2 regions of the Mesorhizobium sp. B2-9-1 genome follow, and region 2 is predicted to be linked to the other one. Evidence: predicted binding sites of a transcription regulator. Region 2 holds the regulator's gene; the other holds the start of a gene.
What was found. The regulator LexA, encoded in region 2, represses DNA repair genes until DNA is damaged. The targets are predictions, from matches to a motif close to TGTTCNNNNTGTGTTCNG.

Region 1 (15,572 bases), on a different contig from region 2:
ATCCCTTCCTCATACTCCGCCGACATCGTCAGCCACTTGTCCTCGTTTTGCGCCAGCGTCTGCGCCAGTTGCGAGCGCTCCTTGGCCAGCTGCGTCGCGGTCGAGGGGTCCTTTTCGTAGACCGCCGGATTGGCAAGCTCGTCCTCGATCAGGTCGATGCGCTTGCGGATGCGGTCCATCAGCGCCTCGGTGGCGCGGATCTCCTTGGCCAAAGGCTCCAGCGCCGCGCGGCGCTGGGCCGCCTCGCGGCGGCGATCGGCCTTGGACGCCTTGTCGGCCTCCTTCTGCTCGCGGCGGTTGGCGGAAACGCCTGTGACCAGCGTCTTATAATCCTCCAGGTCGCCGTCATAGGGATTGACCGCGCCGTCCTTGACCAGCCACAGCCGGTCGGCCGTCGCCTCGAGCAGATGCCGATCGTGCGAGATCAGGATCACGGCGCCCGGAAAGTCGTTCAGCGCATGGATCAGCGATTCACGGCTGTCGATGTCGAGGTGATTGGTGGGCTCGTCGAGGATGAACAGGTTCGGCCCCTCGAAGGCCGACAATCCCATCAACAGCCGCGCCTTCTCGCCGCCGGACAGATCCTTGGCGGCGGTGTTCATCTTCTCGGTGGTAAGCCCAAACTGGGCGACGCGGCCGCGCACCTTCGATTCCGGCGCCTCCGGCATCAGCCTGCGAACATGTTCGTAGGCGTTTTCCTCAGGCCTGAGATCGTCGAGCTGGTGCTGGGCAAAGATCGCCACCTTCAGTCCAGGCGCCACCGTCATCGTGCCGGCCTCCTGCTTCAGCCGGCCGGACAGAAGCTTGGCGAAGGTCGACTTGCCGTTGCCGTTGGCGCCGAGCAGCGCGATGCGGTCATCGGCATCGATGCGTAAGGTCATCTTCTTCAGGATCGGCTCACCGGGCGTATAACCGACACTGACGTTGTTGAGCGCAACGATCGGCGATGCCACCGTCTTGACCGGCTCCGGAAACGAGAATGGCCGCACCGTGTCGTTCACGATCGCAGCGATCGGCTTCATCTTTTCCAGCGCCTTGATGCGCGACTGCGCCTGCCTGGCCTTGGAGGCCTTGGCGCGAAAACGCTCGACGAAGGATTCCATATGCTTGCGGGCGGCTTCCTGCTTGATGCGGCCCTTTTCCTGCTGTTCCTTTTGCTCGGTGTACTGGCGCTCGAACTGGTCGTAGCCGCCGCGCCAGAAGGTCAGCTTCTTCTGGTCGAGGTGGACGATGGAGTTGACGGCGCGATTGAGCAGGTCACGGTCGTGGGAGATCAGCAGAACCGTGTGCGGATATTTCGAGACGTAATTCTCCAGCCAAAGCGTGCCTTCGAGGTCGAGATAGTTAGTCGGCTCGTCGAGCAGCAGAAGGTCAGGCTCGGCAAACAGCACGGCGGCCAAAGCCACGCGCATGCGCCAGCCGCCCGAGAAGGAGGAAGCCGGGCGGCGCTGCGCCGCGTCGTCGAAGCCGAGGCCGGCAAGGATGGTGGCGGCACGGGACTCAGCCGAGTGGGCGTCGATGTCTGCCAGCCGCATGTGGATGTCGGCAATGCGGTGCGCGTCGGTCGCCGTCTTTTCCTCTTCGAGCAGCGCGGTGCGCTCGATATCGGCCTTGAGCACGATGTCGATCAGCGGCTCCTCGGTGCCGGGCGCCTCCTGCGCCACCTGGCCGATGCGGGTGCTTTTCGGCAGGCTGATCGAGCCGGTCTCCGAAGGGAAATCGCCGGTGACCGCCTTGAACAGCGTGGTCTTGCCGGTGCCGTTGCGGCCGACAAGGCCGGCCTTGGTGCCGGCCGGCAAGGTCAATGAAGCATGATCGAGAAGCAGCCGCCCCGCCATGCGCAGCGTAAGGTCGTTGATGATAAGCATGGCCGGCTTTTGCACGGGAGATCGGCGCTTCGCAAGAGCCAGGGCCCGGATGAGACCCGCCGCTCGCTGTCTTTGGCCGTTCAGCAAAATACGCGAAGGACTGGAACCAGTTGCCGGCCGAAGCGTTTGGACGCCCGTGATCCGCTATCTCGCCCTGGCCTTCATCTTCTTCCAGGTCGCCACGACGACCGCGCTGGCGACGCAGGTGGTTCTGTTCGAAGACGAGACCGCTCACATTGCTCTCGCCGCTGAGCCCGCGAGCGGGCCGCAGGGCCAACCAACCTCGCCCCAAGCGGCCAAGATTGCGAACCGGCTAGAGGCGCGGGAGCCGGAACACCTGTTGATACAAATCGATTCCGGAAAAGCATCCTAGGCTTCGCCTATGATTGACGAAGAGGCTGGCGCACACGCCCCTCTATCCTGGCGGAATGTCTCCCCTAGGAAAGATTGTCCGTTCCTCCGCTTTCGCCCGGTCACACTTTGCTTGCCACGTCACAGGTTTGGCGTTGATCGCCGCTGTTATCTCAACCTATGCTGGCGCGAGCGGCGGGTTCGGCTCTAGCAGAGGACAGATCAGATGTCAGCCAAGACCTCGCTCCTTTCGGCCTCGCTGGCGGTCGCGATTTTCGCAGTCGTCGCCGGGCTGACCATGCTTCCCACCAGCCCCGCGGCCCGTGCGGCAACCATCGACTGCGCGGCAGCGAAGACGCAGGCCGACCTTGCGACCTGCACGGCCGCGAATGCCGCTTCGGCGGACGCGGGGCTCAATGCAGTTTATAAGGGGCTGGCGGGACGTCTGGCCCCCGCCGACCTGAAGCGCCTGCGCGACGCGCAGCGCGCCTGGATCGCATTCCGCGACAAGGAATGCGCCTTCCGCACCCAGCCCTATGCCGGTGGCTCGGTTTATGCGACCCTCGTCGAGACCTGCAAGCAGGACTTGACCAAGGCGCGGCTGGCGCAGTTGCAGCACCAGTTGCAATGTCCCGAAGGCGACCTCTCCTGCGTGCCGCAAAGCGGCGCCGCGCCTGCGACGGCTGGCGCCGCGCCCGCGACGGCTGGCACCGCGCCTGCGAAACCCACCCCTGTACAGGCAAGCCGGAACGACACGCGGCCATGCGTGCAATCCGCGGGAAAGGCGAAGTCGGACCAGTATGTCTCGCAATGCGTCCAGGTGTCGCCGGCGACCAATCCGCCCTGCAACGGGCAGAACGCGTGCGGCATGATGATCGACGAGATCAAGCGCGGCTGCGCCATGATCGGCAATGACCACCCGCCCGCCTTTTGTTCCGCCTACAAGAACTAAGCCGCACCCGACGTCGCTCCTGCCTGCCATGGCGATCAACATTCCCGGAGAAAGATCAACCCGTCGCAAGAAGACAACCGCAAGTTTGCCTCGTGCTCAATATTGATGCAGCAAGAGACGATACCACCAAAAAAGGCAGCAAAATCTTCTGACCCAAGCATGATGCTTATCAAAAATTGATTTCAGTTTTTATCGCAAACCTGCGACCTTGCCGATGCGCCGTGAGTCGTGAGTTGGCGCCAACGATAACTTGGTCCAAGAAAACTTGGCTCTGGCATTAGGAGCTCACGATGGGCGCGGCGATCAACGATCCACGCACGTTGCGATATGTCGCGGAAATCACGCGCAAGCTGGCGAAAATGCTCTCGCGCACGCGCTACAACATGCTCGTCTATCTTCTTGAGATGACGGCGGTCGAGGCGGAAAGCCTGGCCAACGAGCAGGACCCCAAGCGGGTCCGGCCGGCGGATCCGCCTCAGGTCCGCGGCTGAGCGCCTGCCGTAAGGCGGTCCAGAGCGTTTTACCGTTTCAAGGAAACGGTAAAACGCTCTATCTCCTTGTTTTGACGCAATTCCGGGCGGAAAGGCTACGGCGAAGTCGCCGAGCCTAACTGCTCACACTTTTCCTGGAATTGCTCAAGGACGGCGAGACATTCCAGCCTGTGCGCCTCGATTGCCGGCGGAGCGTCGCATTCGACGATGGCGCGCTCGAACCGGTCGAGCGCGTCCAGCGCCGCAAGCAGGTCGCCGGACGGCCTGCCCAGCGAAAACAGGATGCGCCGCGCCTTGACGCCATCAGCCGCATCCACTGAGCACTGCGCGGCGATCTCGCGGCGCAACGCGTCAAGTTCGGCCAGACGGTCGCGCCATAGCCATGGCGCGACATCATCCGTTGCGGGCAACATGCCTCAGGCCTTGGCCTTACGCTTGCCCTTGCTCCTGGCCGCGTCGCCGCCGGCCGGCTTGCGGCCGAGGCCGGAGGATTTGGCCAACGCCGAGCGGGTGGCCGAGTAGCTCGGCGCCACCATCGGATAGTCGGCGGGCAGGCCCCATTTCGCACGGTATTCGTCCGGCGTCAGGTTATGATCGGTCGCGAGGTGACGCTTCAACGACTTGAACTTCTTTCCGTCCTCCAGGCACACGATGTGGTCGGGGAAAACCGAGCGCTTCGGGTTGACCGCGGGCGTCTGCGCCACCGCCTCCTTGACAACGCTGCCGGTGGCGAGCCTGCGCACCGACGCGCTGACGCTGGCGATCAGATCGGGCAGGCCGGAGGCAGGGAGCGGATTGTTGCCGACATAGGCCGAGACAATGTCGGCGGTCAGTTCGATTGCAGTCTTGTCGTCGATGTTGGACAATTTTTTCACCTTCTGCTGGCCCTCAAATCGCCAGCTCTTTTTTTAAGACTTTCGTCGGTGTATCGAATTGGACCTGTCCCCCAACGGACCGTCCAGAGTCAGTAAAGCTACCAGACTCAATACCGGGCGATGTTTCTACATGGACTGGAAACGCGCAAGTTAGGAATTCTAATAGCTATAGCGAACGCTTTATAGCACCGGCTGCCCGCCTGGATGCGTAAAAAGGGCTATAGCACTTCAACCTACGGTAGGAGTTGCTGAAAAATCGAAGTTCAGGCCAAGTTCCAGTACGGCAACGGCAACCCGCCCGCCGGATGCTCGACGATGCGCGATTCGGCCACTCCATGGCAAATCGCTCATCCGGCGGCGACACCACGCCTGAGCTCGGCAGGCGGCCTCTCCGCGAGGATCTCCAGCACGCGCTTCCAGCGCGCGCAGCGGCCAAAGTCCTTCTGCTCGATGGCCTTTTCGGCCTTCATGGCCGCATAGAGCGGCGCCTCCGCGCCAAACTCCCTGACCAGCCAGTGCGCCTCCTGCCTGGCGCGGCGTTCGTCCTCGTCAACGGCCATTTTGGACATTGTGCCTGCTCTCCGTACCTTCGATGCCGACAGCAAGGCAGCTGCCAATGACGAGGACGGCGCCGGCAACCGCCGTCATCGACAGGCTTTCGCCCGAGAGCGTCAGCAGAAACGTGGAAGCGATCGGCGTCAGATAGGCGACGACCGCTATCCTGCCGCCATGGTCGAGCTTTGCCGCGCGCGACCAGAAATAATAGCCGAGCCCCATCGGGCCGGCGCCGAGATAGAGGCCGAGCAGAAGATGCGCGCCACTCGGGCGCACGACGCCATCATGCAGGCTCCAGGCAAAGGTGAGCGCGACACCGATCAGCGCCGAAGGCAGGAGCAGCCGCTCGGGCGACACCGCGAGACGGCCGACAGCGAGCGAGTAGAAGGCCATGCAGAGCGCGGAGCCGAAAGCGGCGAGATAGCCGACGAGGCTGCCGCCTTCGAACCATGCCCTGTTGGACCAAAAATGCGCGCGCCCCCCGGAGATCACCAGCGCCACGCCGACGAAACCAAGCGCCGCCGCCAGCCCGAGCAACAGCGGACGGCGCGGCCTGCCAAGCAGGATGACCGCCGCGGCGGTCATCAGCGGCCAAGTATAGGCGACAAGGTTCGCCTCGATGACCGGCGCCGAGGCGAAGCCGATATATTGCAGGACCATGGTGCCAACCAGGCCGACGAAGCCAACGAGATAGGCGAGCGCGGCATTTCCCTTCTCCCCTTGTGGGAGAAGGTGGCCTCGCGTAGCGAGGTCGGATGAGGGGTGTTCCAGGGAACGCCGACGTCTCACTTCGCTGGAACACCCCTCATCCGTCTCGGCGCTGCGCGCCGATCCACCTTCCCCCACAAGGGGGGAAGGAGAAGGGCTCGTCAGCCGGATCAGCGCGAAAACCATCGCCGCGCCGCAAAATTGCAGGAACTGCACCTGCGACACCGGATAGACGGCAAGCAAAGTCTTGCCGACCAGGGCGTTGGTCGCCCACAGCGCCACGGCGCCGAGGGCGAAGGCAAGCGCCGCGCCGAGGGCGCCGGAACGGCTTTGGCTTTCCGGCCCGACCGGCCCGAGGCTCAGCGACACTGAAGGCGGCTGACACTCGACCGGATCGTCGGTCATTACCAAGACTCCCTCGCCCCGCCGGAAACCGCCTCGGGCTGCGGCACGGGATGTTCCTCGGCATGGCGGCGGTAGGCGGGCAGTTGGTTGGTCCAGACATCCTCGGCCAGCTCGTTCACCCAGGCACGGTCATGGTCGTTGTCGGCGGCGAGGTAGAACATGCGGTTGTCGTCGACATAGGGTTTGGCGGCCGAGCGCTGGTTGAGCACCAGCGTGACGCGCTCGCCGAGCTGGATCGGCGCGGTGCGGTGGAGCACGCCGAGGAACTGGCCGAGCGTGGCGTAGTTCATCTTGTGGTCGATGCGCATGATCTTGTTGCGCGGCAGCTCGCGGCCGGATTCGAGAATCGAGCGGCCGGTCTCGGAATCGTCGCAGTAGATTTCCAGATGACCGCCGATGAGAGGATCGCTGATCGACAGCGGAATGAGCTCCGTCACCGGAACACCGTCGCAATGCCATTCGACCGCGCCATCCCTTGGGTTCATGAAGGTGACGGTCGAGCCGACGATCGACAGCGGATAGGGCTCGAGCCTGGTTCCCATCATGTCGGACAGTCTTTCCAGGCGCAGCTTGTCGTGCAAGAGCTCCTTGATCTCCGGAATATAGCGGTCGGCACCAGTGATGAAGGTGAGGTCGAGGTGCTTGTGCACGGCATGGCTGGCCTTCAGCTTCAGGGCGGCTTCCTCGATGGCGGCTAGCAGAGCGGGGTCGTAACCGTGACGATACTGGGCGACGCCGAAGCCCGACACTTTCCAGGAGGTCTCATGACCAATGATCGCCTCGCGGCTCATTGCGCAGCGCAGTTCGGGAATTGTATGGGCGTTCATTCTACTTTCTCCAAGATGGGGGCAACACTTGGTTAGCAGTCATTTAAACGTTTACCCCTGTAAATTTAGGAATGCTGATGGTAGCGTAAGCGCAGCTTAAGGTCGAAACCCCGTGCGACTGCTCAGTCAGGTCAATCTCAATTCGCTGAAAATCGTGGAGAGCGCCGCGAGGCACAGGAATTTCACGCGCGCCGGCGAAGAGCAGTTCATCACCGCTTCCGCCGTCAGCCAGCGCGTCAAGAGCCTGGAGGATCAGCTTCGCTTCAAGATCTTCGAGCGCGGCGGCAATGCCGTGTCGCTGACGCCGGAGGGCGAGACCTATGTAGCGCGCGTGCGCGAGGCGCTGGAGCGGATCGTGGCGGCCAGCATGGAGGCTACCGGCCAGTCGCAGGCGCATGTGCTGCGGATCTGCGTGCTGCCGACCTTTGCCGCGCGCTGGCTGTTTCCCAGGCTGACGGCCTTCCAGCGGCAATATCCCGACATCGAGATGCGGGTGGCGACCTCCTACGCCACGCATGAATTCTCGACCTCGGAATACGATCTCGAAATCCGATATGGCGACGGCAATTTCCCCGGCCTCGCCTCGGAGCTGCTGTTCAAGGAAGACCTGACGCCGGTCTGCAGCCGCACGCTCTTCCACGAAGTGCTGGGCGACAAGCCGCTGTCGAAGGTGACGCCGGAAGACCTGCGCTACTTCACACTGCTGCACTCCGAAACCTGCACGCAAAACTGGCAGTCGTGGCTGGGCTTTGCCGGCGCGAGCTTCGTGCTTGGCGAAACCAGGAGCGTTTATTTCGACAGCTGCATGATGTCCTACGAGGCGGCCAATGCCGGCATGGGCTTTGCCGTCGCCAACCGCGCCTATATGGCAAGCGACATCCACGCCGAACGGCTGGTGGCCCCCTTCGCGGTCCACCACCCCAACACGGCGGGCTGGTATCTCGTCAGCCCGATCAAGGCGCTGGGCGCGCGCAAGGTGCAGTTGTTCAAGCAGTGGATCATGGCCGAAGCGGCGCTGACGCAGCGCCAGCTGGACGTCGAGATCGAGAGCGTGCCAGTGCGGCGCGTGGCGATGGCGTGAAGGTTACGACGCCGAGACGCAAGTCTTCCTAATGGCACTGCACAGGGATCTTGACCGGGTCGGCTCTGTTTGCGTTGGCAGGTGGCATGCGTTGGAGATTGGCCGAAACGCCCATCGCGATCGTCATTCCAGGGCGGAGCAGGAGCGAAGCTCCGTCGCCAAAACGCGACGTCCAAATGCCCGCGAAGGCGGACCTCGGCAGAATTTCAGGATTTTCCGGTGATTTCTTCGGCGCTGCATAGCCGGCTAGCGTGATCGCACCATGACGCGAAGCGGAGACTCAGCTATCTTGTGTTGTGCGCGGGCCTGATTTTCCCGCTTGGCCGGCGCTACCCAGCTTCCTCCCAAGCAGCGCCGGCCTTCTTCGTTTCGGCCCGACGGCCGGCCCTGGCGCTATTGCTTCGGCGGGGTGCCCGGCTGATCGCCGCCGGTGGTCGATTTCGGCACAGGGTTCTTGTCGACCTTAGGGTTCTGGTTGACTTCATCGCCCGGCGCCTTGGTGGGCGGCACGCTGTTGTCGCAGGCGGCGAGCACGAGCCCTGCCGCAAGAGCCAGCAGCACAGGAAGCTTCGTCATGACGACCTCCTCTCGTTCGCTCCTTTGAGGGGCAAACGGGGCGGTGGCGGTTTGGTTGCGTTGACCGGCGGAACCAACCGATCCGAGTCCGGTTGGAATCCCGAGCCAATCGAACGCAACGAGGAAACTGATTATGGTCCGCCTTCTGCTTGCCGGCCTTTTTGCCTACACCGCGTATCGCGTTGCCGTGAGGATCATCGACGAGGTGCCTGGAGACGTCGCGCCGCTGGATATGCCGGGCGACGAGAGGCGCAATTTGCGGCGCCAGTCGGCGGCGATGGGGGTCGAGCCGAAGCGGTAGCGGCTCTTTCGGATGGGAATAGCCCTTCCGGTGAAGCGTGGATGCCTCGCAGCCCTGTCCGGCCGCTTCGCGGCCACCTCTTCCCCCCTCGCGCGGGCCGAGGAAGTTATTGCGAACAAAGCAGAAACGATGCTTGATGGGCGATGAACATCGCCGCTCGTGATTCGTCCTTCGAGGCGCCCGCCTATCTTGGCCGGCTGAACGACGAGCAGCGGCTGGCGGTGATGCATGGCGACGGCAAGGTGGCTGCGCCGCTGCTGGTGATCGCCGGCGCCGGCTCCGGCAAGACCAACACCCTGGCGCATCGCGTCGCCCATCTCATCGTCAAGGGCGCCGATCCGCGCCGCATTCTGTTGATGACCTTCTCGCGCCGCGCGGCGGCCGAGATGGCCAAGCGCGTCGAGCGCATTGCCGGCGAGGTGCTGGGGCGCGACGCGGCAATCATCGCCGACGCGCTGGCCTGGGCCGGCACGTTTCATGGCATCGGCGCGCGACTGCTGCGCGACTATGCCGAGCAGATCGGCCTCGACCCGGCCTTCACCATCCATGACCGCGAGGATTCCGCCGACCTGATGAACCTTGCGCGGCACGAGCTGGGATTCTCCAAGACCGAAAGCCGCTTTCCCACCAAAGGCACCTGCCTGCAGATCTATTCCCGGGCGGTGAATGCGCAGGTGCCGCTCGGTGAGGTGCTGGGCTCCGCCTTCCCATGGTGCGCGGCATGGGCGGACCAGCTGAAGGAGCTGTTCGCGGCCTACGTGGAGGCCAAGCAGACGCAGAACGTTCTCGATTACGACGACCTGCTGCTCTACTGGGCGCAGATGGCGGCCGAGCCGGAGATCGCGGCGCATCTCGGCGGCCGCTTCGATCATGTGCTGGTCGACGAATACCAGGACACCAACCGGCTGCAGGCCTCGATCCTTCTGGCGCTGAAGCCGGACGGCGCCGGGCTGACCGTGGTGGGCGACGACGCGCAGTCGATCTATTCCTTCCGCGCGGCGGAAGTGCGCAACATCCTCGATTTCCCAAAGCAGTTCGCGCAAGCAGCCGCGGTCATCATGCTGGAGCGCAACTACCGCTCGACCGAGACGATCCTGGCCGCCGCCAACACGGTGATCGGCGAGGCCAGCGAGCGCTTCACCAAGAACCTGTGGACCGAGCGCCGGTCGTCGCACAAGCCGCAACTGGTCAGCGTGCGCGACGAGGCCGAGCAGGCCAACTATGTGTGCCAGGCGATTCTGGCCGAGCGCGAGGCCGGCACGGCGCTGAAGGCGCAGGCGGTGCTGTTCCGCACATCGAGCCATAGCGGACCGCTGGAGGTTGAGCTGACGCGCCGCAACATCCCCTTCGTCAAGTTCGGCGGGCTGAAATTCCTCGATGCCGCGCATGTCAAGGACATGCTGGCGATGCTGCGCTTTGCCGAGAACCCGCGCGACCGCGTCGCCGGTTTTCGCGTGCTGCAGCTTATGCCGGGCATCGGCCCGTCCGCCGCCTCGCAGATCGTCGACGCCATGGCGACGTCGCTGGACGAGACGCTGGGCCTCGCCCGGTTCCGGCCGCCGCAGCGCGCCGCCCAGGACTGGCCGGTCTTCCTCGACATCTATGGCGGCTTACGCGCCGGCGCCAAATGGCCGGCCGATCTCGAGCGGATCAGGCTGTGGTACGAGCCGCATCTGGAGCGCATCCATGAGGACGCGATCACGCGCCGGGCCGACCTCCTCCAGCTTGAGCAGATCGCATCGACCTATCCGTCGCGCGAGCGCTTCCTGACCGAGCTCACCCTCGATCCGCCCGACGCCACAAGCGACCAGGCCGGCCCGCCGCATCGCGACGAGGATTATCTCATCCTGTCGACGATCCATTCGGCCAAGGGCCAGGAATGGAAGAACGTCTTCGTGCTCAACACCGTCGACGGCTGCATCCCGGCCGATCTCGGCGTCGGCACCAAGGAGGACATCGAGGAGGAGCGGCGCCTGCTCTATGTGGCGATGACCCGGGCCAAGGACAGCCTGCATCTCGTCGTGCCGCAGCGCTTTTATCCGCACAACCAGGCGGCGCGCGGCGACCGCCACGTCTATGCCTCGCGCACGCGCTTCATCCCGGCCTCGATGCTTTCGGCCTTCGAGCAGTCGTCCTGGGCGAGCGCCGCGCTCAAGGACGACCCGCGCCAGCGGCCGGGCGTCAAGGTCGATCTCGGCGCCCGCATGCGCGGCATGTGGAGATAGGCCGCCTGGCCGTTCCAGCCGACTGCAAGGCGAAGGGTCCGATTTGCCTCCGCGTTCAGCGGGGGCACGCCATCCTTGAGAAAACAGCGGCATGCGTGGAACCTCCCGCCGCAAGCCGCGTTGTGTGGCGTCCTTCCCCAGCCAGGGAGGCTCGCCGCCTCCGCAGCCAATTGACGAGGTCCAAATGCACGACAGGACGTTCTTCACTCCGGTCGCCCTCAGCGTCGGCGCCGGCCACAAGCGCATGATCGCCTCGCTGTTCGAGATGCATGACTTCCTGACCGAGTTCCCGCCGTCGCGCCGCCGCCTCAGCTATGGCGCCGCGGTGAAGGCCTGCGAGGCCGCGCGGAGTGGAGAAATCCCGGTCGAGGCCGCGCGCGATGCGCTGATCACCTTCGCGGTGACGGCAGGCATCTTGTGGCCTTCGGAGCAGCCGGTCGTCTCGGTCAAGCCGGTGGCGCGCGGCTATGGCGGCTTCGCCGCCTGAATTTTACGACAGAAGACCGCCCTCCCGGAAAGCCCGCCCTCGGTGGCGGGTTTTTCCGTGCCGTCATTCCGGCTTGGCGGCCGCCGGCGAGGCTTCTGCGATCGGCGCGACCGGCTCGGCCGCCGCGACGAAGGGATAGACGAGCTGCTGGTGATAGAGCTGCGGCACCGGCTCATCGGTGCCGTATTTTTCCGGCATATGCTGCGGCATGAACAAGGTGCCGCCGATCAGATCGAGGACGGGCAACTGTCCGGCGAAGTTCTTGTCATAGGCCTGGCGTTCGTTGGCATGATGCCAGTGATGAAACTGCGGCGAGGCAATGAGCCATCTCAGCGGCCCGAACTTGATGCGGGTGTTGGAGTGAATGAACACCGACTGCCAATGATAGATCAGCACGTAGATGAGAACTGCTTCGCCGGAAAAACCCAGGGCGAAGAGCGGCAGGAACGAAGCCGACTTGGTCAGGATCTGGTCCACCGGGTGCACGCGGTGGCCGGCCAGCCAGTCCATCTCCTCGATCGAGTGATGGATGGCGTGAAAACGCCACAGAAACGGCACCGCGTGAAAGGCGCGATGGGCAATGTAGAAGCCTATATCGGCAATGAGCAGGGCCTCGATCGTCTGCAGCCATAAAGGCTGCGACTGGACGGCGGCCGAAAGTGCCTCGGGAACGACACGCGGGACCACCAGCATCGCAGCGCCGATCACCAGCAACAGGCCGAACTTGATGACGATGCCGTTGAAGAGCAGATAGAAGACGTCGTTCAGCCAATGCCGGCGCGCGGCCGATTGCTCGGCATGCAGCGGCAGGAGCTGCTCGAGCGGAATGAAGATGAGGGCGATGACCAGCACCGCCTTGTAGTCGATGAGATCCAACACGGTCGCTCGCGGATCGGCTGAGGCCAGTCTCCGACACTAGCCGCCAAAGAATGAACGGACCGTTGCTGGCATACGCGGCGCTGCGAAATCGCGTGAAAACTTTCCGACGGCTGCGTGAAACACCACACGGACGGTTGCCGTTCACCATGCCAGTTGCGGACGCGCTTTAAGTCTTTGTTTTGATGCATGTCGTTGTCCCGGAACCGTTGCACACTTCCGGGCGACATGCATCGGGAGGGCGGATGTTTCTCGATCGCGAGCGTTTCAAGCCGGCGGCCGAAATGCGGCTTGGCCGGGACAAGTCGTCGATCCGAGTGACGATAACCGATCCGAAGGCCTGCGAACTCGGCGAAGCCGTCTATGCCTGGGTCACCGCCGACGGCAAGGCGGTCAGGATCGGCACCTGCGGCGCCTCGGCGGGCAAGCGCCTGCTTTCCTATCCCGGCTACATCAATCGCAGCCTCACGGGCCGCGGCGGCGCGACGCCCAAATGGGAAGCGCTGAAGTGGCTGAACCTGCTCGCCGAACACGGCATGCTGATGGCGGTGGTGCATCAGCCGGAGCCGATCCCGTCCGCGGCGGGCCTGATCAGGCCCTATCTCGATGTCGAGCGCCAGTTGATCCGCCAGCACAGGCCGCTGCTCAACCGCAGCCACCGTTGACCTCGGATTCAGTGGACCGTGCCGGCGGCATCGCTCGCCGGCCCGCCGCGCGGAATCTCGAAGCTCACCTGGTCGCGGCCATTGGACTTGGCCTTGTAGAGATGGCGGTCGGCGACCTGGAACATGTCATGGTAAGTGGTCGGGCCGCTGAAGGCGGTGCCGCCGATGCTCACGGAAAGCGGCCAGGGCCGCCCGCCGGGCGCAAACTCGGCCTCGCGGATGCGGCGCCTGATGGATTCGGCGACCAGAAAGGAGCGTGCGGCGTCGGCGCCGGGCAGGAAGACCGCGAATTCCTCGCCGCCGATGCGTCCGACAATGTCGGCGCCGTGCAGTTGCCCCTTGATCGTCGCGGCGATCAACCTCAGCGCCTGGTCGCCGCAATCGTGACCGAGGCGGTCGTTGATCGACTTGAAGTGATCGGCATCGACAATCAGAAAGGCGCCGGCGTCGGCGACCGTTTGGCCGCGCGCCCGCTCGAGATAGGCCTCGACCAGCATCGAGAAGGCACCGCGATTGAAGACCGCCGTCAGGCTGTCGGTCGCGGCAATGACGCCGAGTTCCTTCTGCGTGATGGCCAGCTGGCGCATCTTCCACATCAGAAAGAAAAGGAACGAGCCGCCAAGGATCAGCGGCAGGAAAAGGTCCGTGAGTTGCGCCCAAAGCAGCGCCTGTGGCGACAGCGAGGGGAAATTGAAGGAATCGACGAAGAACGCGGCGGCAATGAAAAAGGCGGTGCCGGCGGCGGTGACCACCACGACCCTGCCCCAGCTTGTCGGGGACAAATCGATGCGCATGCCTCTGCTCCCGTTATGTCAGGCCATCATGCCGCGAGGAAGGCAAACGAACCGCTAATATAAGCCTCGTCCCCGAAGTTTGGTTAATTTTCTCGCTCAGCGTCGAACGTGGAACGGCATGCGGTCCGGCTCGATCTCCAGGCAATCATAAAGCCCACCACGGATGCGGCGGGCTTCCCGACTGGCCGGAAGTTCTCGTCAGCAAAAATGGGCGTGGCGCTCCTCGTGGGGCAAAGCGATGGCCGCATAGTATTGCCCGGCTGCAACCGGTCGGTTGTCGAGCGGGAGAACGATATCGGCTTTCAATGCAAGCCCGGCGCCCGCACCGACGACGCGAAGCAACCGGCAGGCCCGCCTCACGGCGGGCTCTGTCTTTTCCTTTAACGGGCGGTCGAGCTGCCCAAACCACCCACGGTGCCACCGGTGCCACCGGCCGACGTATTGCCGGTACCCATGGTGGAGCCGGCGGCCGAGCCGCCGATGCCGGCGTTGAAGCCGCCGGAGCCGCCCACCGTGCCGGTGCCGCCGGCGCCGCCCGTCGCACCAAACGAAGTACCAGTATTGGTGATGATTGTGCCTGTGGCACCACCAATCGAGCCGCTGGTGCCGGCATTCAAGCCGCCAACGCCGCCACCCACAGAGCCGGTACCAACGACGCCACCGGTCGCACCGAACGAGGTGCCGGTAGTTGTACCCGCAGCACCACCAGTCGAGCCGCTGGTGCCGGCATTCAAGCCGCCGGCGCCGCCCACCGTGCCGGTGCCGCCGATGCCGCCCGTCGCACCGAACGAGGTGCCGGTGGTTGTATTCGTGGCATCGCCAATCGAGCCGCTGGTGCCGGCGCTCAAGCCGCCGGCGCCGCCCACCGTGCCAGTGCCACCGATGCCGCCCGTTGCACCGAACGGGGTGCCGGTGGTCGTGCCCATGGCACCGCCAATCGAGCCGCTAGTGCCGGCGTTCAAGCCGCCGCCCACCGTGCCGGTGCCGCCGGCAACGCCGGTCGCACCGAACGAGGTGCCGATGCCGGTGGTCGTGCCCGCGACGCCGCCGATCGAGCCAGTAGTGCCGGCGTCGAAGCCGCCGGTGCCGCCCACGCCGACGCCGCCGATGCTGCTGCCAAAGCCCGTGCCGAAACCGGTTGAGCCGCCCATCGAGGAGCCCGTGCCGGTGCTCGCGCCGCCAGGGCTACCCGCCGCGACGCCGGTGTTGCCAATACCAAAGCCGATATCGAGACCGGCGGCATTCGCCGGCACGGCGAGAATGGCGATGCCGCCGACCAATGTGCCGGCGATTTTTTCTACGATACCATTCATGGCATTCTCCTTCGTTGCCACTTTTTTTCGCACTGCATCTCCGGACTGCCGGGTCCGTGCGCATGCCTGTGCGAGAGGGAATGAAGGGAATACGAACGGGCTCGATCAGGGTTCCATTTTTTTCAAGGAAAAATTCGCTGATATGCGCGTCTTCCTTGATGGTTGAGTTTGATCGACGATCGGCCCGCGGAAAGCCTGGACCATGCAGCGCTCAGGCGTAGG
Region 2 (15,572 bases):
AAGGCACCTTGCGCTCGCGGGCGAACTTGGCCGCCAGGATCTTGCCTTCCGAGCCACGTTCGCCGAAGCCGCCGGGAACGAGGATGCCGTGCACCTTCTCCAGCCACGGCGCCGGGTCTTCCTTCTCGAAGATCTCGCTTTCGATCCAGTCGAGCTTGACCTTGACACGATTGGCAAGGCCGCCATGCGACAGCGCCTCGATCAGCGATTTATAGGCGTCCTTGAGCCCGGTGTATTTGCCGACGATGGCGATCGTCACCTCGCCTTCCGGATTGTGGATGTGGTTGGAAAGCTTCTGCCACGGCTCCATGCGCGGCTTCGGCGCCGGGTCGATGCCGAAGGCCGCCAGCACTTCCGAATCGAGGCCCTCCTGGTGATAGGCCAGAGGCACGTCATAGATATGCGGCACGTCCAGCGCCTGGATAACGGCGCTTTCGCGCACGTTGCAGAACAGCGAAAGCTTTCGGCGCTCCTCCTTCGGTATCGGCCTGTCGGCGCGCACCAAAAGAATGTCGGGCGCGATGCCGATGCCGCGCAGTTCCTTGACCGAATGCTGCGTCGGCTTGGTCTTAAGTTCGCCGGCCGTCGGGATGTAGGGCATCAGCGTCAGATGCACATAGACGGCGTTGTTGCGCGGCAGGTCGTTGCCGAGCTGTCGGATCGCTTCCAGGAACGGCATCGCCTCGATGTCGCCGACCGTGCCGCCGATTTCGCACAGCACGAAGTCGTAGTCGTCATTGCCGTCCAGCACGAAATGCTTGATCTCGTCGGTGACGTGCGGGATCACCTGCACGGTTGCGCCGAGATAGTCGCCGCGCCGCTCGCGCTCGATGATGTTCTTGTAGATACGGCCGGTGGTGATGTTGTCCTGCTGGTTCGCCGAGCGCCCGGTGAAGCGCTCGTAATGGCCGAGATCGAGGTCGGTCTCGGCGCCGTCATCGGTCACGAACACTTCGCCGTGCTGATACGGCGACATCGTCCCGGGATCGACATTGAGATAAGGATCGAGCTTTTTGATCCGCGCGCGATAGCCCCGCGCTTGCAGAAGAGCCCCAAGAGCTGCTGCGGCGATGCCTTTTCCGAGTGAGGAAACCACGCCGCCTGTGATGAATACATATCGCGCCATGGGAGTCATCGCTTAACGCGGCCTGATTGATTCCGCCAGAGAAAAAACCGCCGCGAAGGCTTTTTCCCAAAATGGCGCCGGGGCCCGCACGGGCTTGGATTCAGTCAAAACAAAAGGGCCGGCGATGCCGGCCCTTTCGGCAGTTTGATGGAAAGCCTTAGATAATAACGACCTTCGTGCCGATCTTGACGCGGCTGTAGAGATCCATGACGTGCTCGTTGATCATGCGGAAGCAGCCATTGGAGGCGCTGGTTCCGATCGACTGCGGCGCGATTGTGCCGTGGATGCGCAGATGCGTGTCCTTCTTGCCGTCATAGAGATAGATGGCGCGCGCGCCGAGCGGGTTCTCGCCGCCGCCGGGCATGCCGTCCTTGTACTGGCCGTAATGCTTCGGCTCGCGCTTCTGCATGTCGAGCGTCGGTATCCAGCGCGGCCATTCCTGCTTGTCGCCGACGGCTACCGTGCCCTTGAACTGCAGGCCTTCGCGGCCGACCGCGATGGCATAGCGGCGTGCCGTGGAAAACGACTCGACGAGATAGAGGCGGCGCGCACTGGTGTCGATGACGATGGTGCCCGGCTCATAACCGGTGAAAGTGACGTCCTGCGGCACGAATTCCGGCTTCACCTTGAACGGCCGCTTGGCGGCCTTCTTGGCCAGCGCCGAATCAAGCGCGCGGGTCTCGGGCAGGTAACTGATCGAGCTCACCGACGAGCCGCCGAAGAGGCCGGCAAATAGCCCGCCGCTGCTCGTCTGCTTCTGGCCGGGCTGCTCACTGCGCAACTCGCCATTGTTGCCGGTAGCGGTGATGTTCATGGCCTCGGCCGGGATAGGCTCCTCGGCCTTGACCGGAATGATCTGCGCGACCGGATCCAGCGGCGCGATGATCTTGGTGGTCTTCTTGGCCGGCTTGGCGTCGGCGACCTCAGCCGGCGCGGCAGTGCCCTTCTTGGCGAACCATTCCTGGCGCGCCGCGTCAGCCTTGGCCTTGGCGGCCTCGCGCATGGCCATCTTGCGAGCCTCGAGCGCCTTATCCTTTGCCGCCTGCTTGTCGGCGTCGATCTTGGCCTCGAGCCTGCCGATCTGCGCGAGATCGTCCGAGGTCGGATTTTTCTTCTTCTTGAGAAGCCTCAGCTGCGATGCGTCGCTCTTGGCGGCGGCAGCGGGAATGGCGTCGGTTTTCTCTACCGACGGGGAGGAGACCATGGTTGCCGGTCCGGCAAGGGCCGCGGAACCCATGCCGAGGACGGCACAGACTCCCAAAATGATGAAGCTGCGAAGCTGCATGGCGAAGATCCGATCGTTCGATGCGTGTTGCCCACGGCGTCGCCCGGCGTCCCCCAAGGACGCCAAAAGTGCCGCGCGCAATCTATAATCGATTAGCCGTCATCGCCTCAAGCTGAGGCAGGCGACACGCCCGGTTGAATCTTCGTGATCGGGGGCGCATTTGCCGCGACTGTGTTCAAAGAACAACAGATCGCGGCGGTGCTTGTCCGGCTACTGGTTCGGAACCTGAGGGGTGACCGGCAAGGTGACGCCGTTGGTCGCCGGCGCGGTGGTCGGATTCGCGGGCGTTGTGGCCGGAGCCGGCGCGGTGGTGCCGTTGGCAAGCGGCGTGGTGGTCGTCGCACCGCCAGCCGGGGCCGCGGGAGCAGAGCCGCCAGCCGGAGCGGCGGGCTTGGAAGTGCCCACCGGCCCATTGGAACCCGGCAGCTGGTTGAGCACGCCGTTGCCCTGGCTGGACGTTGCCGGACGGTCGAGGATGTCGATCGGCTTTTCGCCGTAGCGGGCAAGGATCGACAGCGCCAGCGACGTCACGAAGAAGGCTGCCGCCAGGATCGCGGTGGCGCGGGTCAACGCGTTGGCGGCGCCACGAGCGGTCATGAAACCGGAGCCGCCGCCGATGCCCAAGCCGCCGCCTTCGGAGCGCTGCAGCAGCACCACGCCGACGAGGGCGAGCACGACCATGAGGTGGACGACGATCAGTACGGTTTCCATAATTTATCCTGGCGAGGCCTTGCGCGAGCGCGCATGCGACCGATGATTTGGAGGCGGCTCCTTACAATGCTTTGGCGGCATTTCCAAGCCCGTGGCCGGGAATATGGGAAGCAATGCGGCCTTTACAACGATTTAGCCCGCGCGAGCCTGGGAGACGGGCTGGGGTGTGTTGAGATTCAGGTCAGGCCGAGCCGGAAACGTTGGTTTTCGAGAACCGGCCTACGCCGGCCGTAGCCCTTATAGGGCTGAGACACCTATGAGGGCTTCGGCCGGCGGAGGCCGGAAGCGCAGGAAATCATCGTTCGCAGGCCGGCATCACCTGAATATCAACGCAGGCTAAGCCATGTTCATATAAGCTTCCGCTATGGCCAGGAAATCGGCTGCCTTCAGGCTGGCGCCGCCGACCAGCGCGCCGTCGACATTGTCGACGCTGAGCAGTTCCACCGCGTTGGAAGGCTTGACCGAGCCGCCATAAAGAATGCGCGTCCTGGCCGCGGTATCGCCGAACAGCGCGGTCAGCTTGCCCCGGATATGCGCATGCGCCTCGGCGACATCGGCCGCGGTCGGCGTCAGGCCGGTGCCGATCGCCCAGACCGGCTCGTAGGCGATGATGGTGTTGGCGGCGGTGGCGCTCGCCGGCACGGAACCGTCAAGCTGGCGCGACAGGACATCAAGCGTGGCGCCCGCCTCCCGCTCGGCGCGCGTCTCGCCGATGCAGATGATGGCCACCAGCCCCGCCCGCCAGGCCGCCGACGCCTTGGCATGGACTATTGCATCGTCGTCGCCGAACAGCTCGCGGCGCTCGGAATGGCCGACGATGACGTGGCTCGCGCCAGCATCCTTGAGCATCTCGGCCGAAATCTCGCCCGTGAAGGCGCCGCTCTCCTTGGGATGGCAATCCTCTCCACCGGCACGCACCGGCGTGCGCGACAGGATCTCGGCGGCGCGCTGCAGCAAGGTCGCCGGCACGCACACCAGCGCTTCGGTCTCCGCGTCGAGCCCGCTCATGAACCCGTTGCCTATCGACCGCAGCTCGTTGAGCGAGGCGCTGGTGCCGTTCATTTTCCAGTTGCCGGCGACAAGCGGGCGGATTCCAGGGGTCATGGGGCGCGTTCTCCGAGCGACATTAAGCAGCGCCCTCACTACCAAAATCAGGTCACAAAGCAATCGACAGTGGGCCGGAAGGGCGCTATTGCGCTTGTTTCAGACTCGGCGCACGCGAAAATGCGCAAAAATCGGAAGTATGCATGCTTAGTATATTGAGAAGCGCGGCAGGCACCTGGGTCGCGAAGGCGTTGCTGTCCTTGCTGGTGGTGAGTTTCCTCGCCTGGGGCGCGACCACGCGCATGGTGGGTGGCGTGCTGGGCGGCCATCACGCGGTGATCACGGCCGGCGGCACGGAGGTCTCGATCAACGAGTACCGCCTCGCTTACGACCGCCAGCTCAACCTTCTGTCGCAGCAATATGGCCAGCGCGTCACCCACGAACAGGCCAAGCTGCTGGGCGTCGACAATCAGGTGCTGGCGCAGCTCGTTTCGGGCGCCGTGCTGGACGAACAGGCGCGCAAGCTCGGGCTCGGCCTCTCCAAGGATCGGCTGGCCGAACTGACGCGCGAGGATCCGGCCTTCAAGGGCCCCGGCGGCCAGTTCGATCGCCGCACCTTCGAGTATCTGCTGCGCCAGCTCGGCATGCGGCCCGAGGACTATCTCAGGAACCGCTCGCAGGTGGCCGTGCGCCAGCAGATCGTCGAGGCGATCTCCGACGGCCTCAAGGTTCCGCAGACCTTCCTGAAAGCGGTCTCTCTCTATCGCGGCGAGGATCGCACGATCGACTATGTCGTGCTGCCGAAGACGCTGGTGCAGCCGATCGAGGCGCCGTCCGACAGCGCCCTCAAAACTTATTTCGACGCCAACAAGAAGAACTATGCCGCGCCGGAATACCGCAAGTTCTCCTATGTCCGGCTGGAGCCGCAGGACATCATGGATCCGTCCGCGGTGACAGACCAGCAGATCAGCGAGGACTACAACAAGAACATCGCGCGCTACACGACGCCCGAGATGCGTACCATCGAGCAGCTGGTGTTCAAGACGCCGGATGCGGCCAAGGCCGCTTTGGATTCGCTGAAGGCTGGCGCTACCTTCGACAAGCTCGTCACCGCCGAAGGCAAGACGCAGGCCGACACGCTGCTCGGCACGCTTGCCAAGGACAAGATCGCCGACAAGGCGGTGGCCGATGCCGCCTTCTCGCTCAATGCCAACGAGGTGAGCCAGGTCGTCCAGGGCGCCTTCGGTCCCGTGCTGTTGCGCGTCACCGAGATCAAGCCGCAGGTGGTGAAGCCGCTGTCGGAAGTGTCCGGCCAGATCCGCAAGGACCTGGCGCTTGGCGAGGCAAGCCGCATCCTGCTCGATGTGCATGACAGCTACGAGGACACCCGCGCCTCGGGCGCCTCGCTGGCCCAGGCCGCCGAGAAGTTGAAGCTCAAGGTCGTCACCATCGACGCCATCGACCGTACCGGCCAGCGGCCGGACGGCACGATCGTCAACGACCTGCCGGAATCGGCCGAGCTGATCAAATCGGTGTTCGCGGCGGAGCCCAATACCGAGAACGAAGGCCTGACGACTGCCGGCAACGGTTTCGTCTTCTACGAAGTGCAGTCGGTCACGCCGGCGCGCGACCGCACGTTGGATGAAGTCCGCAAGAAGGTCGTCGCCGACTGGACAGAGGCCGAGACCGACAAGCGTCTCGACGCCAAGGCTCAGGAACTGGAGAAGCGCCTCAAGGCAGGCACCGCGCTCGACGTCATCGCCGGCGAGCTCAAGCTCGACAAGCAGACCAAACGCGGCCTGAAGCGCGAAGCCGACGATGCCGATTTCGGCAAGGAAGGCGCCGCGGCCATGTTCGGCGTCGGCGAAGGCGGTACTGGTTTGATCCCCTCGCCCACCGGCGACGGCCAGATCCTGTTCAAGGTCGCCGAGGTCTTCGAGCCGGCGGGCGCCGATGGCAGCGCGGTGCCGGACGACGCGCAGAAATCCTTCGGCGCCGGCATGTCCGACGATCTGCTCGACCAGCTGGTGGCGCAGTTGCAGTCGCAATATGACATTCGCATCGATCCGAACGCGGTTTCGCAAGCACAGACACGATGAGCGCTCTCAAGACACACATAGCCAAGGTCGCCACGGGCACCGCGCTTTCCTTCGAGGAAGCGCGCGAGGCGTTCGACATCATCATGTCGGGCGACGCGACACCCGGCCAGATCGGCGGCTTCCTGATGGCGCTGCGCGTGCGCGGCGAGACGGTGGGCGAGATTTCCGGCGCGGTCGCTACGATGCGCGCCAAGATGCTGCGCGTCGAGGCGCCGCAAGGCGCCATCGACATCGTCGGCACCGGCGGCGACAATTCGCATTCGGTCAACATCTCGACCGCTTCGGCCTTCGTCATCGCCGCGGCCGGCGTGCCGGTGGCCAAGCATGGCAATCGCGGCCTGTCCTCGCTGACCGGCTCCGCCGATGTGCTGACGGCGCTGGGCGTCAGAATAGACATCCCGCCGGAGACGATCGGCCGCTGCATCCATGAGGCGGGTGTCGGCTTCATGTTCGCGCCGGCGCATCATCCGGCGATGAAGCATGTCGGGCCGACCCGCGTCGAGCTCGGCACGCGCACCATCTTCAACCTGCTCGGACCGCTGTCGAACCCCGCCGGCGTCAGCCGCCAGATGGTTGGCGTGTTCCTGCCGGAGTGGATCATGCCCGTGGCCGAGACGCTCAAGGCGCTGGGCGCTGATCACGCCTGGGTCGTCCATGGCGACGGCTATGACGAGATCACCACCACCGGCGAGACCCAGGTGGCGGAGCTCGCCGGCGGCGAGATTCGCAGCTTCACCTTGACGCCGGAAGCCGTTGGCTTGAAGCGGCACACAAAGGAAGAGCTGCGCGGCGGCGACGCGGCCTACAACGCCAAGGAATTGCGCGATATGCTTGGCGGAGCCGCCGGCGCATATCGCGATACGGTGCTGATGAATGCCGGCGCCGGGCTGGTTGTGGCCGGCAAGGTGACGACGCTGGCCGACGGCATCGCGGCGGCGGCGCAAGCGATCGACAGCGGCCGCGCGCTTGCGGTGCTCGACAAGCTCATCGAGATTTCGAACGGTTAGACCCCTTGTCCGATATCCTGCGCAAGATCGAAGCCTACAAGCGTGAAGAGATCGCCGCGGCGAAGCTCGCCGTGTCGTTCGCCGAGATCAGGACGAAGGCCAGGGACGCCGAGCCGCCGCGCGGCTTCCTTGCCGCGCTGGAGGCCAAGCGCCGAGACGGCGGCTTCGCTTTGATCGCCGAAATCAAGAAGGCCAGCCCTTCCAGGGGCCTGATCCGCGCGGATTTCGATCCACCGGCGCTCGCCGACGCCTATCGGAAAGGCGGCGCCGCCTGCCTTTCGGTGCTTACGGACGCCCCGTCTTTCCACGGCGCTCCCGAATTCCTGACGGCCGCTCGGGCAGCGGTGCGCCTGCCGGCTCTGCGCAAGGATTTTCTGTTCGATCCCTACCAGGTCTACGAAGCACGCGCCTGGGGCGCCGACGCCATCCTGATCATCATGGCAAGCGTCGACGACGCGCTTGCCAAGGACCTTGAGGCGACCGCCTTCGAGCTCGGCATGGACGCTCTGGTCGAGGTGCACGACGAAAACGAAATGCAACGCGCGCTCCGCCTCTCGTCGCGGCTGATCGGCATCAACAACCGCGATCTCAGAACCTTTGAAACCAGCCTCGACGTTTCGGAGCGGCTGGCGGCCATGGTGCCGGCGGATCGGCTGCTGGTCAGCGAAAGCGGCATCTTCACGCATCAGGATTGCCGCCGGCTGGAGAAGAGCAAGATCGGCACGTTCCTGGTCGGCGAGAGCCTGATGCGGCAGGCCGACGTGGCCGCCGCCACGCAACGGCTGCTCACCGGCAAGGCCCGTGCCGAGGCCGTTTGAGGATGGCCTCCCTTACCCATCTTGGTGCCAAGGGCGAAGCCAACATGGTCGACGTCGGCGACAAGGCGGAGACGACGCGCACGGCAGTCGCCGAAGGGTTTGTCTCCATGCAGCCGCAAACGCTGGAGATGATCTTGGCCGGCGACGCCAAGAAAGGCGACGTATTGGGGACTGCCCGTATCGCCGGCATCATGGCCGCGAAGAAGACGCACGAGCTGATCCCGCTCTGCCACCCGCTGCTTCTGACCAAAGTTGCCGTCGAGATCGAGCCGGACCGTTCCTTGCCAGGTCTCAAGGTTACCGCGCTCGCCCGCGTCACCGGCAAGACGGGTGTGGAGATGGAGGCGCTGACCGCCGCTTCAGTCGCCTGCCTCACCATCTACGACATGGCCAAGGCAGCGGACCGCGGGATGGTGATTTCCGGCGTCCGGCTGGTCGAGAAGACCGGCGGCAAATCTGGCGACTACAAGGCGGGTTCATAATGGCCTTGCTTCCGGTCACCGAGGCGCTCGAACGCCTGCTGGACGGCGTGACGGCTCTGCCGGGCGAGCGCGTTCCGCTGGCTGACGCGGCGGGCCGCGTGCTGGCCGAGCCGGTGGTCGCGTTGCGCACGCAACCACCTTTCGATGCCTCCGCGATGGACGGCTATGCCGCGCGCTTCTCCGATGTCGCCTCGGCGCCGGCGCTACTCGAGGTCATCGGCATGGCGCCTGCCGGACGCGGTTTCTCCGGAACCGTCGGCGAAGGCCAGGCCGTGCGCATCTTCACCGGGGCGCCGTTGCCGGAGGGCGCCGACACCGTCGTCATCCAGGAAAACGTCCGCGATCTCGGCAATGGCAGGATCGAGCTGACGGAGCCAACCGCAGAAGCACGCAATGTCCGCCGCCGCGGGCTCGACTTCGGTCAGGGCGACGTGCTGCTCGAAAAGGGCCGAGTTCTCGATGCGGCGGCCCTTTCGCTGGCGGCCTCGGCCAACCACCCAGCCTTGTGCGTCGTGCGCCGGCCGCTGGTCGCGATCATCGCCACCGGGGACGAATTGCTGCCGCCAGGCAGCGCGCTCGGCCCCGACCAGATCATTTCGTCGAATGCTTACGGCGTTGCCGCCGCCGCCCAGTCGGTCGGCGCGCGCGCGCTCGATCTCGGCATCGCCGCCGACCGCCAGGAGGCGATTGCCGCGCTGGTCCGGAAAGCGGTCGAGGCCGGCGCCGATATCATCGTCACGCTCGGCGGCGCCTCGGTCGGCGACCACGACCTCGTCCATGGCGTGCTGACCGGCGAAGGCATGCAGCTCGATTTCTGGAAGATCGCCATGCGCCCCGGCAAACCGCTGATGTTTGGCCGGCTTGGCAATGTCCGCTGCATCGGCCTGCCCGGCAATCCGGTGGCAAGCATTGTCTGCTCGCAACTCTTCCTGAAGCCGCTGCTTGCCCGGCTCGGCGGCCGCGATCATCGGCAGGATATGCGAATGGCCCGGCTTGGCACCGCGATGCGGGCCAACGACGTCAGGCAGGACTATGTGCGCGCCGTCGTGCGCGAGGACGCCGGCACCTTGATCGCGACGCCTTTCGGCATCCAGGACTCCTCTATGCTGCGGATGCTCGCCGACGCCAACGGCCTGATCGTGCGCGAGCCCTTTGCGCCGGCCGCGGAAGCCGGCGCTGAATGCAGCGTGCTCATGCTGCGCTAGACGTCGACGAAGTCGATCCTGATAGGTCGACGAGGTCGATCGTAACCCTTATTCGCCGACCAACGTACGGGTCAGGGGATGATCCGGGTCGGCGAGACCATCGACAATATTGAAATGATGTCGGTCCGGCTCGACCACTGAACAGGTGGCAGCGCCGAGCCCGGTCCAGATGTTGGCGAGCAACGCGCTGTGGCGCAGGAATTCCGCACGCTCGCCGCCGCCGGCCCAGCAGGTGATGCAGGCTCCCTGTCGAGGCCGCAGTAATGCCGGGCTTTCGCTCCGCGCTTCCGGCTCGTCGATGTTCAATGTTTCGTTCAGCGCGGTGAACATCAGCGGCCGAAGGTCGTGCAGGCCTGAAATCGAAACCACCTGTCGTATGCGCCATGTCACATCGGATGATAGCGGTGAGGCCGTGGTCACCATTCGGCTGGCCAGATGCCCGCCGGCCGAGTGCCCGGTCAGCATCAGCGGACCATCGACCATGGCTGCCGCCTTCTCGATCGCTGCAGCGACCTCGCCGACTATGCCGCTGATCCTGGTCTGCGGGCACAGCGTGTAGGAGGGCATGGCGACGGCAAAGCCGCGCCCGAGCGCGCCTCCAGCCAGATGCGACCAGGAGCCCTTGTCCGACTCCATCCAGTAGCCGCCGTGGATGAATACGACGAGCCCCTTTGGCGCCGCAGACGGGAGAAACAGGTCGAAGCGATTGCGCGGCGCGTCGCCATACACGATATCGAGCCGCGCCCTGCCCTCTGACAGCAGCCTTTCGCGGAATGCCCGCGCCGGACCATCCCACGCCGCGGGCCAGCGGTCGCCGCCCGCGATGTTGGCGCCATTTGCGTAGGCGTCATCCCAGTCGACAACACGATGTCCCAGCAACGGTGTCTCCGCGATCAGGTCATTTGTTCGGCATCGCCGATTCAAAGTCAGGTAACAGTTGTTTTGACGGCAAAGCGCGCGTCTTGCCAGATGCCAGTGCGCAGGATGTCCTCCAGCACCTCGACCGCATTCCAGACATCGCGGTAACCGACATAAAGCGGCGTGAAGCCGAAACGAATGGTGGATGGCGCGCGGAAATCGCCGATCACGCCGCGCTCGATCAGGGCGCGCATCACCTGGTAGCCATTTGGATGGGCGAACGATACCTGGCTGCCGCGTTCTGCGCCTGAGCGCGGGCTCTCCAACTCAAGACCGATGCCGCCGCATCTGGCCTCGACAAGCCGGATGAACAGGTCCGTCAGCGCGACGCTTTTTCTCCGCACGGCCCTCATGTCGACGTCGTTCCAGAGATCCAGCGCGCCTTTCAGCGCGCGCATCGACAGCACCGGCTGCGTTCCGCACAGGAACCGCCGGATGCCAGTGCCCGCGGCATAGCCCTGCTCGAACGCGAAAGGCCGGGCATGGCCCCACCAGCCGCTGAGCGGCTGGCGAATGTCGCCGTGGTGGCGGCTCGCGGCGTAGATGAAGGCCGGCGAGCCCGGCCCGCCATTGAGATACTTGTAGGTGCAGCCGATGGCGAAATCGGCATTCGAGCCGTCGAGATCCACCGGCAGCGCACCCGCTGTGTGGCAGAGGTCCCACACGATTAACGCGCCGGCTTCACGGGCCTTGCGGGTGAGCGCCGCCATGTCGCGCAGCCGGCCGGATTTATAGTTGACGTGGTTGACCAGGATGACCGCGACGCGATCGTCGACCAGTTCCTCAATCGTCGGGGCATCGGCGCCTTCGAGCCGCAGCACCGTGCCGGGCCGCGTCGATGCGACCCCTTCCGCCATGTAGAGGTCGGTCGGAAAGCTGTCGGTCTCGGCAACGATCACCGAACGCTCGGGCCGCATCGCAAGTGCCGCATGCAGGACCTTGTAGATGTTGATCGAAGTCGTGTCGCAAACGACCGTCTGGCCGGGTTTCGCGCCGATCAGGCGCCCGAGCTGGTCGCCCAGCTCGATGGGCATATCGAACCAGTCGGCGGTGTTCCAGGCGCGGATGAGATCCCGCGCCCATTCCTGCCTCGCGGCAGTCTCGATCTCGTTGAAGGCGTCGATCGAAGCAGCGCCCAGCGAATTGCCGTCGAGGTATATGACGCCTTCCGGCAAGACGAAGCGATCGCGCATGGCGCGCAGCGGATCCGCGGCATCCATCGCCTCGACTTCGGCGAAATCAGGAATTCCCCTCATTGTGCTGCCGCCTCCATTTCGATCTGGCCAAGGGGGTTGTCTCACCACCGTCGGCGACAGGGCAAGAACCTTTGGTCCTATGTTAGCTGGTCCATAGACGGCGAAGACCCTGGATCGGAACCATTGCTAAGGTTGGCATTTTGGGTCCGTTTCGTTCACGGTGCGGCACGCTTGCGCAGAAACCGACGTGATCCCATCCACGGCTTCGTGATGGTGTCGGCTCTTGATTCAGCTTAAGGAGGCTCCAAATCCGAGCGGAATCAACGCCCCTACCCCAGCCGGGACGGCCAAGGCATCACCGGATGCGACATCGTTTCGGCCGCCTTAACAAATTCACTAAACTTTAAACGGTTGCGGAACACAACTGGAACAGATAGTGTTTGTTCTGGGTTTGTTTTTCTGATTCTGGTTTCAGAACCCGTGGGGGCCGCCGATGCTGACGCGCAAACAACATGAACTCCTGATGTTCATCCATGAACGCCTGAAGGAGAGCGGGATTCCTCCATCATTCGATGAGATGAAGGAGGCGCTCGACCTTGCCTCCAAGTCCGGCATCCACCGGCTGATCACGGCGCTGGAAGAACGCGGCTTCATTCGCCGGCTGCCAAACCGGGCGCGCGCGCTGGAAGTGCTGCGCCTGCCCGACTCGATCGCGCCAGGCCTTAATGCCGCGAAGAAGTTTTCGCCGAGCGTCATCCAGGGCGGCCAAGGCAATCTCAATCGCCAGGTCAAGCCGGCGACGCCATCGCGCACCCCGACGCCAAGCAATGACGACGAGGCCGCGGCGGCCGTATCCATTCCGGTGATGGGCCGCATCGCCGCCGGCGTGCCGATTGACGCCATCCAGCACCAGACGCATTCGATCTCGGTGCCGCCGGACATGATCATGGGCGGCGAGCATTATGCGTTGGAGGTCAAGGGCGACTCGATGATCGAGGCCGGGATCTTCGACGGCGATACCGTCATCATCCGCAATGCCAACACGGCAAGCCCGGGCGAGATCGTGGTGGCGCTCGTCGACGATGAGGAGGCAACCTTGAAGCGTTTCCGCCGCAAGGGTGCCTCGATCGCGCTCGAAGCCGCCAACCCGGCCTATGAGACCCGGATCTTTGGACCGGACCGGGTCAAGGTTCAGGGCAAGCTCGTGGGACTTATTCGCCGCTATTGAGCAGAACTGCTCGCCGTCTTCGCCCGGACGACAATCTATTGGGCCGGTGCGGCGGCTGGTTTTTCCGGCTGCTTATAGGGCGCCAGTCCCCTCGCCTCGCGCGTGTATTTCCGCTGCTCGTGCCAGGGTCGGTATGGTTCTACGACCGCGTAGCGGACGGTTGGCCGCGCGGTTGCCGATTGCGGATCGAAGAAGACGGCGGCGCTGCCGTCGCGCGCCAGCTGCCGCTTGGTGACGACGAGCACACGCGGATCGCGGCATGGGTTATAGGCCGTGGCGTCGTTGATGACGATGAGGTCGGCGAAACCGCAGGCCGGCCGGGCGGCGTCGCGGGTCTCGGCGAGCGCGACGATCGCGCCGGAAGGATGCCGGCCGATGCAGAGATCGCCGGTGCAATAGAAGGGCGAGCCGGGTGGCAGGTCGACGGGATCGGCAATGTCCAGCGTATCTTTGGCGAACCTTTCCGGCGGCACGATATCCTCGGCTTTCAGCGCCCGTTTCCAGTTGTCGGTAGTGAACTCGTTGGAGCGTTCGCGATTGACGGCAAGCTCGCCGCCGCCGATCGGCATCGCCACCAGATGCGCGTCCTCGGAAATGAGCACATCCGGTGTGCGGACGTGCGGAATGGCCAGCAGCGCGGCGAGCGCGAAGGGTACGGCGGCAAGCCTCAGCCAGGTGGTGGCCATGGTCGCGATGACCAGCGCGACCGTCGCCAGCAGCACCGACTGGATCGAGATCAGCCCGACGGCATCGACAGGCGAGCGCTCGGAAATCCATGCCGAGATGGCGATCATCGCCGTCAGCCCCTTGCCCATCACATAGAGGAGCGGACCGTCGAAGCCGAAGGGCATGGCCAGCGCGCTCAGCACGGCGAACGGCATGACGATCAGCGAGACGATCGGCATGACCGCCAGATTGGCAAGCAGGCTGAGCGGCGACACCCGCTGGAAGTGCCAGATCGCAAACAGCAATGTCGCGCTGCCCGCGATGAGCGACGTCACGGCGGCGCCGCCCACGCCAACCACCAGTTTTCGCGACAGGAACCCGAGGAATGAACGCTTTGCCGGCGGCGCGGTCGTTTTGCCGGCGCGATAATCGGCAAAGCCGGCATAGGCGCCGACCAGGGCGGCGGTGGCGGCGAAGGACATCTGGAAGCTCGGGCCGACCACTTCATGCGGCGAGACCAGGATGACGGCGATGGCAGAGATCGCCAGGTTGCGCATTGTCAGCGCCGCGCGGTCGAAGAGCACGGCGGCGAGCATCACGGCCAGCATGATGAAGCTTCGCTCGGCCGCCACCACGATGCCGGAGATGATGAGGTAGGCGGCGATCGAGATGAGTGCGATCCCGGCGGCGTATTTCTTCACCGGCCGCCGCGACGAGAAATCCGGAAACAGCGCGAAAGCGCCGCGCAAAAGCACCATGATCGTGCCGGCAACCAGCGCCATATGCAGGCCGGAGATCGAAATGATGTGGTAGATGCCGGTCCGTCGCATCGACTCGTTGATTTCGTCCGGAATGCCGGCACGAACGCCGACGATCAGCGCCGCTGCGATCTCACCCTCGGAACCACCGATGCTGCTCCTGATGTGGTCGGCAATCCCCTCGCGAGCGTTTTCTATGGCCGATGCCACGCGCGCGCCGAAAGGCACCTCCGTTGGAACTGTCTGGGTCGACGCGACAAGTTTCGGATCGCCCAGGAAAAAGCCACTGGCGCCGATGCCGGCAAAATAGCTGTCGAAGGAATAGTCGTAGCTGTCCGGCCGAACCGGACCTGTCGGCGGCAGCAGCTTGGCATAGCCGGTCAGCATCGACCCGGCCGTCATGCCGGAAGGGATCCTGCGCGCCGACAGCCTGATGCGGTCCGGCGCGTAGCGCAGCTTCGGATGCTCCGTGGATATGAGATCTATGGTGAGCCGGACACGGCCGTTGGCCATCGCCTCGGCGGTGACGAGGCGGCCCGTCAGCCGTGTCTGGATTTCGGAACCCAGCACTGGGGTCGCCATCCGCCAGGTCTCCACCTTGGCCGCGAGAAAGCCCAAGGCGCAGAAAAACACCGCCATGAAGGCAAGGTGCGTTCTGTGCCGGGAACGCGAGACCGCCGCGCAGACCGCCATCAGGGCGACTGCCGCAAGCGGCCTGTAGAGGTCCGGCTCGGCGCTCAGCGAGAAGTAACAGATCACGCCGGCTGCCAGGAACACCGGCACCAGCAGAAAGCCGACGCCACGGTCGAGCTCGGTGGTGGCGGCGACCGCAACGCTTCGGCGCAGAGCAGGAAGCGAAACGCGGCCAAGCTGTCTGCGGATCCGGCCGACATTGGCTGTCGGCGATGCTGGCGGTAACGTGCCGCCGCCAGGCGGCAGAAGCTCAGCTGGCGGACGCGGCGCCCGAAGCGAAACCGGCGTTCCCTCTTCGGGCACGGCATGAGCAAACATCAGGCGTTCGCTGACGCC

Region 1: a site for LexA is predicted at 9,091-9,108, ahead of FJW05_RS22550 (ATP-dependent helicase). Genes of this name have one in related genera too.

What each region holds. Positions count from the first base shown of each region.
Region 1 is NZ_VFTP01000016.1:85,315-100,886, forward strand. It holds gene FJW05_RS22490 (ABC-F family ATP-binding cassette domain-containing protein) at 1-1,868, opposite strand, end outside; gene FJW05_RS22495 (hypothetical protein) at 2,005-2,241, shown strand; gene FJW05_RS22500 (lysozyme inhibitor LprI family protein) at 2,446-3,171, shown strand; gene FJW05_RS22505 (hypothetical protein) at 3,462-3,662, shown strand; gene FJW05_RS22510 (hypothetical protein) at 3,758-4,075, opposite strand; gene FJW05_RS22515 (MucR family transcriptional regulator) at 4,079-4,528, opposite strand; gene FJW05_RS22520 (hypothetical protein) at 4,885-5,106, opposite strand; gene FJW05_RS22525 (DMT family transporter) at 5,087-6,205, opposite strand; gene FJW05_RS22535 (hypothetical protein) at 6,205-7,032, opposite strand; gene FJW05_RS22540 (LysR substrate-binding domain-containing protein) at 7,145-8,113, shown strand; gene FJW05_RS22545 (hypothetical protein) at 8,507-8,689, opposite strand; gene FJW05_RS27515 (hypothetical protein) at 8,823-8,990, shown strand; gene FJW05_RS22550 (ATP-dependent helicase) at 9,134-11,215, shown strand; gene FJW05_RS22555 (DUF982 domain-containing protein) at 11,400-11,702, shown strand; gene FJW05_RS22560 (sterol desaturase family protein) at 11,766-12,581, opposite strand; gene FJW05_RS22565 (hypothetical protein) at 12,824-13,243, shown strand; gene FJW05_RS22570 (GGDEF domain-containing protein) at 13,252-14,037, opposite strand; gene FJW05_RS22575 (hypothetical protein) at 14,418-15,350, opposite strand; partial or broken gene FJW05_RS22580 (DinB family protein) at 15,562-15,572, opposite strand, start outside.
Region 2 is NZ_VFTP01000001.1:753,166-768,737, reverse strand. It holds gene FJW05_RS03785 (CTP synthase) at 1-1,135, opposite strand, end outside; gene FJW05_RS03780 (L,D-transpeptidase) at 1,284-2,411, opposite strand; gene secG (preprotein translocase subunit SecG) at 2,622-3,122, opposite strand; gene tpiA (triose-phosphate isomerase) at 3,459-4,226, opposite strand; gene FJW05_RS03765 (peptidylprolyl isomerase) at 4,370-6,265, shown strand; gene trpD (anthranilate phosphoribosyltransferase) at 6,262-7,272, shown strand; gene trpC (indole-3-glycerol phosphate synthase TrpC) at 7,278-8,090, shown strand; gene moaC (cyclic pyranopterin monophosphate synthase MoaC) at 8,093-8,572, shown strand; gene glp (gephyrin-like molybdotransferase Glp) at 8,572-9,777, shown strand; gene FJW05_RS03740 (alpha/beta hydrolase) at 9,826-10,656, opposite strand; gene kynU (kynureninase) at 10,704-11,951, opposite strand; gene lexA (transcriptional repressor LexA) at 12,385-13,119, shown strand; gene FJW05_RS03725 (ComEC/Rec2 family competence protein) at 13,155-15,572, opposite strand, start outside.